Niveibacterium microcysteis: one gene and its partner. The protein of the gene in region 1 interacts with the protein of each later gene in a pairwise test. Links are inferred from orthologs where the notes say so. Each region holds a gene or a part of one and is shown on either strand. Other genes may lie near its edges.

What was found. The genes of interacting proteins can lie anywhere in the genome.
Region 2: the proteins of JY500_RS20330 (region 1) and mrdA interact in binary tests that used the Escherichia coli proteins (3 or more experiments, as listed by UniProt). The link is inferred for Niveibacterium microcysteis from one-to-one orthologs.

What each region holds. Positions count from the first base shown.
Region 1 is NZ_CP071060.1:4,480,935-4,484,334, reverse strand. Bases 69-3,132 are described here. They hold JY500_RS20330 (penicillin-binding protein 1A), read right to left. Parts: upstream 2,754-3,132; coding sequence 384-2,753; downstream 69-383. Other genes in these bases: JY500_RS20325 (pilus assembly protein PilM), read left to right, coding at 2,924-3,132; JY500_RS20335 (cobyric acid synthase), read left to right, coding at 69-394. Outside these bases: more of JY500_RS20335, read left to right, coding at 1-68; more of JY500_RS20325, read left to right, coding at 3,133-3,400. UniProt on the Escherichia coli protein: Cell wall formation. Synthesis of cross-linked peptidoglycan from the lipid intermediates.
Region 2 is NZ_CP071060.1:4,113,961-4,117,075, reverse strand. Bases 224-3,115 are described here. They hold mrdA (penicillin-binding protein 2), read right to left. Parts: upstream 2,664-3,115; coding sequence 783-2,663; downstream 224-782. Other genes in these bases: mreD (rod shape-determining protein MreD), read right to left, coding at 2,680-3,115; rodA (rod shape-determining protein RodA), read right to left, coding at 224-786. In the rest of the region: more of rodA, read right to left, coding at 1-223. UniProt on the Escherichia coli protein: Catalyzes cross-linking of the peptidoglycan cell wall. Responsible for the determination of the rod shape of the cell. Is probably required for lateral peptidoglycan synthesis and maintenance of the correct diameter during lateral and centripetal growth.

The DNA of each region.
Region 1 (3,400 bases):
GCTTTCGATGCGCACCGAGCTGTGCGCCGAAAAACAGCTACGTCGGGTGGCCGGGCGCCTGACGCTGGGGGGTGAGTGTCTGACAGGCTACGAGATCCACGCCGGCGAATCGTCGGGAACAGCCCTTGGCCGCCCCTTATGCTCGCTCGACGACGGTCGCGCAGACGGTTCGATCAGCGCGGACGGCTGTGTCGCCGGTACCTATGTGCACGGCCTCTTCGATCAACCTGAAGCATGTCGCGCGTTGCTGGCGTGGGCTGGACTGATCGCCGCCGAAACCCCCGCGATGGACGTGCTGCGGGAGACCGCGCTGGACCGGCTTGCGGATGCGATCGAGGCGCACCTGGACTTGGCGCGCCTCAATCGGATGACTGGCGTGGGTTTCAGCCGTTGACTTCGTTGTGCTGTTGCTGTGGCGGGCGCGGCACCGGCGTGGGCTGGGGTTGCGCCGGCAGCAGCGGTGCAGGCGAGGGTGTCGGAGCGCTTTGCTGAGCAGGCGCTTCGCCATCTGCTGGCACCTCGGTTTCCGGTGGCGGCGTACCGAGACGCTCTTCGTAGACGAAGTCCTCCTTGCCGTCGGCCGTCGTGATCGTCAGCAGGCCCTGCGGTATCTCCATGAGCTTCTCCGGTACACCCTGCAGTGCCTTGGCCATGAAGTTAACCCATACCGGCAATGCTGCTGCGCCACCCGTTTCGCCAGAGCCGAGCTTGCGTGGCGTGTCGTAGCCGATCCACGCAATGCCGACGAGTGTCGGCTGGTAGCCGCAGAACCATGCGTCCACATATTCGTTGGTGGTGCCGGTCTTGCCGGCCAGGTCGCCCCGCTTGAGGGCGAGCGCCTTGGTCGCCGTGCCGCGGCGCACGACGTCCTTCATCATGCTGTCCATCATCCAGGCGTTGCGCGGGTCGATGACACGCGGCGCACCGTCACCCGCACTGGTTGTCTGCGTACGCGCCAGCACGCGGCCCTGACTGTCCTGCATTTCCTTGACGATGAACGGCTGCACCCGATAGCCGCCGTTCGCGAACACCGAGTAGGCCTGCGCCATCTGCCACGGGGTCACGGAGCCTGCACCGAGCGCCATGGTCAGGTAGGCCGGATGCTTCTCCGGGTCAAAGCCGAAGCGGGCTGCGTAGTCTTGCGCGTACTGCGGGCCGATCGAGTTGAGCAGGCGGATCGACACCATGTTCTTGGACTTCGCCAGCGCGGTCCGAATCGACATCGGGCCGTCGTATTTGCCGTCGTAGTTCTTGGGCTCCCAGGCCTGGCTACCGGTCTGACCGGAAGAGAAGGAGAGCGGCGCGTCGTCAACGATGCTGCTCGGGCTGTAACCCTTCTCCAGTGCGGCGGAGTAAATGAACGGTTTGAAGCTCGATCCGGGCTGACGCCAAGCCTGAGTCACATGATTGAACTTGTTGCGGTTGAAGTCGAAGCCGCCCGCGAGCGCGCGCACGGCGCCTGTCGCCGGTTCGACGGCGACAAATGCCCCCTCGACCTCGGGCACCTGGACGATCTCCCAGCCCTTCGCGCCCTCGGCGACGCGCACGACCGCGCCACGGCGTAGGCGCTTGGCCGGCGCTGCATTGTCGGCCAGCATCGGCGCCACAAACCGCAGTGCCGGTCCTGTGAATTCCAGCACCTCACCACCGCGGCGGTAGGCGCGAATGCGCTTGGCGTTCGCTTCCAGCAAAATCGCCGGCACCATCTCGCCGTTGTCGGGAAAATCCTCCAACAACACATCGAGCTGCTCGTCGCTGTCCGAACGCACGGCGGACATATCGACGTATGCCTCCGCACCACGATAGGCATGGCGGCGCTCGTAGTCGAGCAGGCCGCGGCGAAGCGAGTTGTAGGCCGCCTCCTGATCTGCGGCCTTGATTGTCGTGATCACTCGGATGCCGGCGGTGTAGGCGGCATCCTTGAATTGCTCGACCGCCATCTGGCGCGCCATCTCGGCGACGTACTCGCCATGCACCGGGTAGCTTTCTGCGCCGCCGCGAACCACCTTGAGCGGCGTCTTCAAGGCCTGCTCATACTGCGCTGCGTCGATGTAGTTCAGCTCGCGCATGCGGCGTAGCACGTAATGCTGACGCTGCGTGGCGCGCGTCGGATTGCTGATCGGGTTGTAAGCAGAAGGCGCCTTGGGCAGGCCCGCCAGCATCGCAGCCTCAGCAACATTCAACTGTGCGAGATTTTTGCCGTAATAAATCTGCGCGGCCGCCGCGAAGCCGTAGGCGCGTTGGCCAAGGTAGATCTGATTGAAATACAGCTCGAGGATCTGATCCTTGCTGAGATTCTTCTCGATCTTGATCGACAGCAGGATCTCGTAAAGCTTGCGGCTATAGCTCTTTTCCCGCGTCAAGAAGAAGTTTCGTGCAACCTGCATCGTGATCGTGCTGGCGCCTTGGCGCTTGCCCCCCGACGTCAGATTGGCCACTGCCGCGCGCGCGAAACCGGCTACGTCGATCCCGCCGTGCTCGTAGAACCGGTCGTCTTCCGCCGCGAGGATGGCGTTCTTCATGTACGCCGGCACTTCCTGGATCTTCGCGAATGTGCGGCGCTCCTCGCCGAATTCGCCGATCAGCTGGCCATCGGAAGTGAAGACGCGGAGCGGGATGCGGGGTCGGTAGTCGGTCAGCGCCTCGAGTGTCGGCAGCTTCGGCCAGGCGAAGGCGACGGCCAGCCCGACGGTGGCGGCAGCCAGCAGGAGTAGTCCGACAAAAATCGCGAATATGTAGGTTGCGATGCGCATGGATCGGAAGGTGGGATGGGATGCGGGATTATAGGCGAGCCAAGGCCTGCGGCCCGCCGAACATTCCTAATTCATACTTTTGTCTTTACATACGCTGAAAGATGCTGCTAGGATTTCAAGTAAATTGTGGCAATTGTGCCTAATTTGTTGATTGAAAAGGGAATTTTCCCGTGATCGACTTCTCTTCGATCTTCGCCGGAAAAGCGCGCCCGTTGATCGGTCTGGACATATCCTCGTCCGCCGTCAAACTGGTCGAGTTGTCCGACGTAAACGGCCGCCAAAGGCGCCTGGAACGCTACGCCATCGAGCCTTTGCCTCGTGACGCAGTGAGTGACGGCAACATCGCCCAGCTCGACGTGGTTGCGGATGCGGTACGACGAGCGTGGAAACGGATGTCGACCACCACCCGGAACGTTGGTATGGCGTTGCCTGCGGGCGCCGTCATCACCAAGAAGATCATCCTGCCGGCCGGGTTGCGCGAGACCGACATGGAAGTTCAGGTCGAGTCCGAAGCCAATCAATACATTCCCTTTGCTATTGAAGAGGTCAACCTCGACTTTCAGGTCCTTGGCCCTGCGCCCGGGGGTGAAGAGGAAGTCGAAGTCCTGATCGCCGCGTCGCGCAAAGAGAAAGTCGAAGACCGAGTC
Region 2 (3,115 bases), 370 kb from region 1 along the record:
GAACTCGAGCTGGGTCTGCGTGCCATTGCGCCAGCCTTTTCCGAGCACGCCGCCGGAGCCGATCGCGATCTCGGACTGAATGGTATGGAAGCCCTTGCCCAGCGGGTCGGAGGTTGGGTCGAGCAGGGTGCAGATGCGGTGTTTCTGGTAGTCGCGCAGGCCAGGCCATTGCACATCCGGTGCGCAGATCTTGTCTTCTGTCGCGACGATTGCGCCCACGCCAACTGCGCCGGCCAGCATCACCGGCGCGATCAGCTTCCACGAAAGGCCGGCGAAGAAGATCACGAACAGCCCGGCGGACAGCACCAGGATTGCGGTGCCAAGGTCGGGCTGCTTGGCGATCAGGCCGACTGGAATCGCAAGCAGCACGGTCGCAACGATGAAGTCGCGCACCGCGAGCGAGCCCTCACGGATCTGGAAGTACCAGGCCAGCATCAGCGGCATCGCGATCTTCAGCAGCTCGGAGGGCTGAATCCGCATGATGCCCAGATCCAGCCAGCGCTGCGCACCCTTCGAGATCTGCCCGAACAGCGCCACCGCGACGAGCAGCAGCACGCCCACCACATAAAGCGGCAGCGCGAGAGTTTGCAGCCGCTGCGGCGAGATGTTGGCAACCACCCACATCACCGCGAGCGCCACGCCCGTGTTGATCAGTTGCGCCTGAATGCGATCGGGCGAGGCCGACAACTGCACCACGGTCGTGAAGCCGATCAGCATCATCAACAGCGAGAACAGGAATGGGTCGATCGGCGCCGCGATGCGGCGCCACAGGCGTTGCAGGATCATTCCGCCCCCGGTTGTTCTGGTGCCGCACCTTCCGGCACCTTGCCGAGCAGGTAGTAGTCGAGCACCTGGCGCGCGATCGGCGCGGCCGACTCGGCACCGAAGCCGCCGTTCTCGACCAGGATCGCGAGCGCGATCTTCGGTGCTTCCACCGGGGCAAAGGCGATGAACAGCGCGTGGTCGCGCAGGCGCTCGCCGAGTTTGTGCGATTCGTACTTGCCGCCCTTGAGCGAGAAGACCTGAGCGGTACCGGTCTTGCCAGCCGCGACGTAGGGGGCGCCAGCAAAGGCGCGCGCGCCGGTGCCGTACTTGATCACGCCCACCATGGCGTCATGGATTACCTTCACATGCTCCGGCTTGATCGGGATCGTCTTCATCGGCTCCGGCTCGATGACGCGCTTCTCGTTGGTGCGCGGATCCTGCACAAACTTGACCAGGTGCGGCTTGTACATCACGCCACCGGCCGCGAGCGTGGCGGTCGCGTGCGCCATCTGCAGCATCGTGTAGTTGTTGTAGCCCTGCCCGATGCCAACCGAGATGGTTTCGCCGGCGTACCACTTCTGCAGCTCCGGCTTCTTGAAGCGCTTCTTCTTCCACTCCGGCGAGGGCAGCACGCCAGTCGCTTCGCCGCCGATGTCGATGCCGGTGCGCGAACCGAGCCCGAACTGGCCCAGCGTGCGCGCGATGGAATCAATGCCCATGTCGTTGGCGAGCGCGTAGTAGTACGTATCGCAGGAGACGATGATCGACTTGGCCATGTCGACCGAGCCGTGGCCGCCCTTCTTGTCGTCGCGGAACTGGTGGCCGCCGAACCAGAAGTAGCCGGGGTCCGAAATCGCCTGCGACGGCGTGCGCTTGCCCGTCATCAGTGCGGCAGTCGCCATGAAGGGCTTGAAGGTCGAGCCGGGCGGATACGAGGCGTAGATCGCGCGGTGAATCAGCGGGTGGTCCGGCGAATTGTTCAGCGCATCCCAGTTCTGCGGGTCGATGCCGTCAACGAACAGATTGGGGTCGAAGGTGGGCTTGGACACCAGTGCCAGCACGCCACCGGTGCCCGGTTCGATCGCCACCAGTGCGCCGCGCCGGTTGCCGAAGGCCGCCTCGGCGATCTTCTGCAACTGGCTGTCCAGCGTCAGTACGAGTTTGCGGCCCGGCACCGGCGGGGTGCGCGCAAGCGAGCGCACTGCGCGGCCACCGGCATCCACTTCGATCTGCTCGAAGCCGGTGGTGCCGTGGAGTTCATCCTCGTAGCTCTGCTCAAGTCCGCTCTTGCCGATGTGCTCGGTGCCGCGATAGTTCGCCGCACGGTCGTCATCTTCCTCGATGCGCGTCTTTTCCTTGTCGTTGATGCGGCCGATGTAGCCCAGCACATGCGAGGCGAACTCCCCTTCCGGGTACTGGCGGAAGAGGCGCGCCTTGATATCGACGCCCGGGAAGCGGTACCGCTGTGCGACGAAGCGCGCGACTTCCTCATCGGTCAGGCGGTTGCGGATTGGCAGGCTCTCGAAGGTTTTGCTCTCTTCGAGCAGCTTCTTGAAGCGCTTGCGGTCCTTCGGCTGGATGTCGACGATGCCGGCCAGTGCGTCGATCGTGGCATCCAGATCCTTGATGCGACTTGGCGTGATCTCCAGCGTGTAGGCGGAGTAGTTGCGCGCCAGCACCAGCCCGTTGCGATCGACGATCAGGCCGCGGTTCGGCACGATCGGTACCAGCGAGATGCGGTTGTCCTCCGCTCGCGTGCTGTAGTAATCGTGCTTGATCACCTGCAGCCAGACGAAGCGCGCAACCAGCAGGCCGAAACAGAAAAAGACGAACACGCTCGCTGCCAGCACGCGGCCGCGGAAGCGCGAGATCTCCTGTTCGGGTGTCTTGAATTCCATCGATCTTCGACGCCGCTCAGAGAGGACGGTTCTGGTCGCGCTCGATCGGCTGCATCTGCGGCAGCAGCAGCACGAAGTGCGCGGGGAACCACAGCAACGCGGTGGTGAAGGTGGTGAAGAAGTACTCCCAACCCGGGAATTCCGCCCCGGCGATCAGGCGCACCACCAGCATGACGATCTGCGTCATCAGGAACAGCGGCACCATCTGCAGCGCCTGTGCCGCGGGCGGGAACCACAGCAGGCGGCGGCTCATCGTGCTCGCGATGAAGGCGAGCAGCACATAGGCCAGCGCATGCTGGCCGAGCGCCGAACCGTAGCCGATGTCGGTCAGCAGGCCGAGCCAGAAGCCGGCGCCCATGTTGACGCGTAGCGGTTCGCGCACGCACCAGAAGGCAAGTACCAGTGCGACAAAGTCCGGCACGCCCGGCAGTGCGCGGGTAGGAACCAGATTC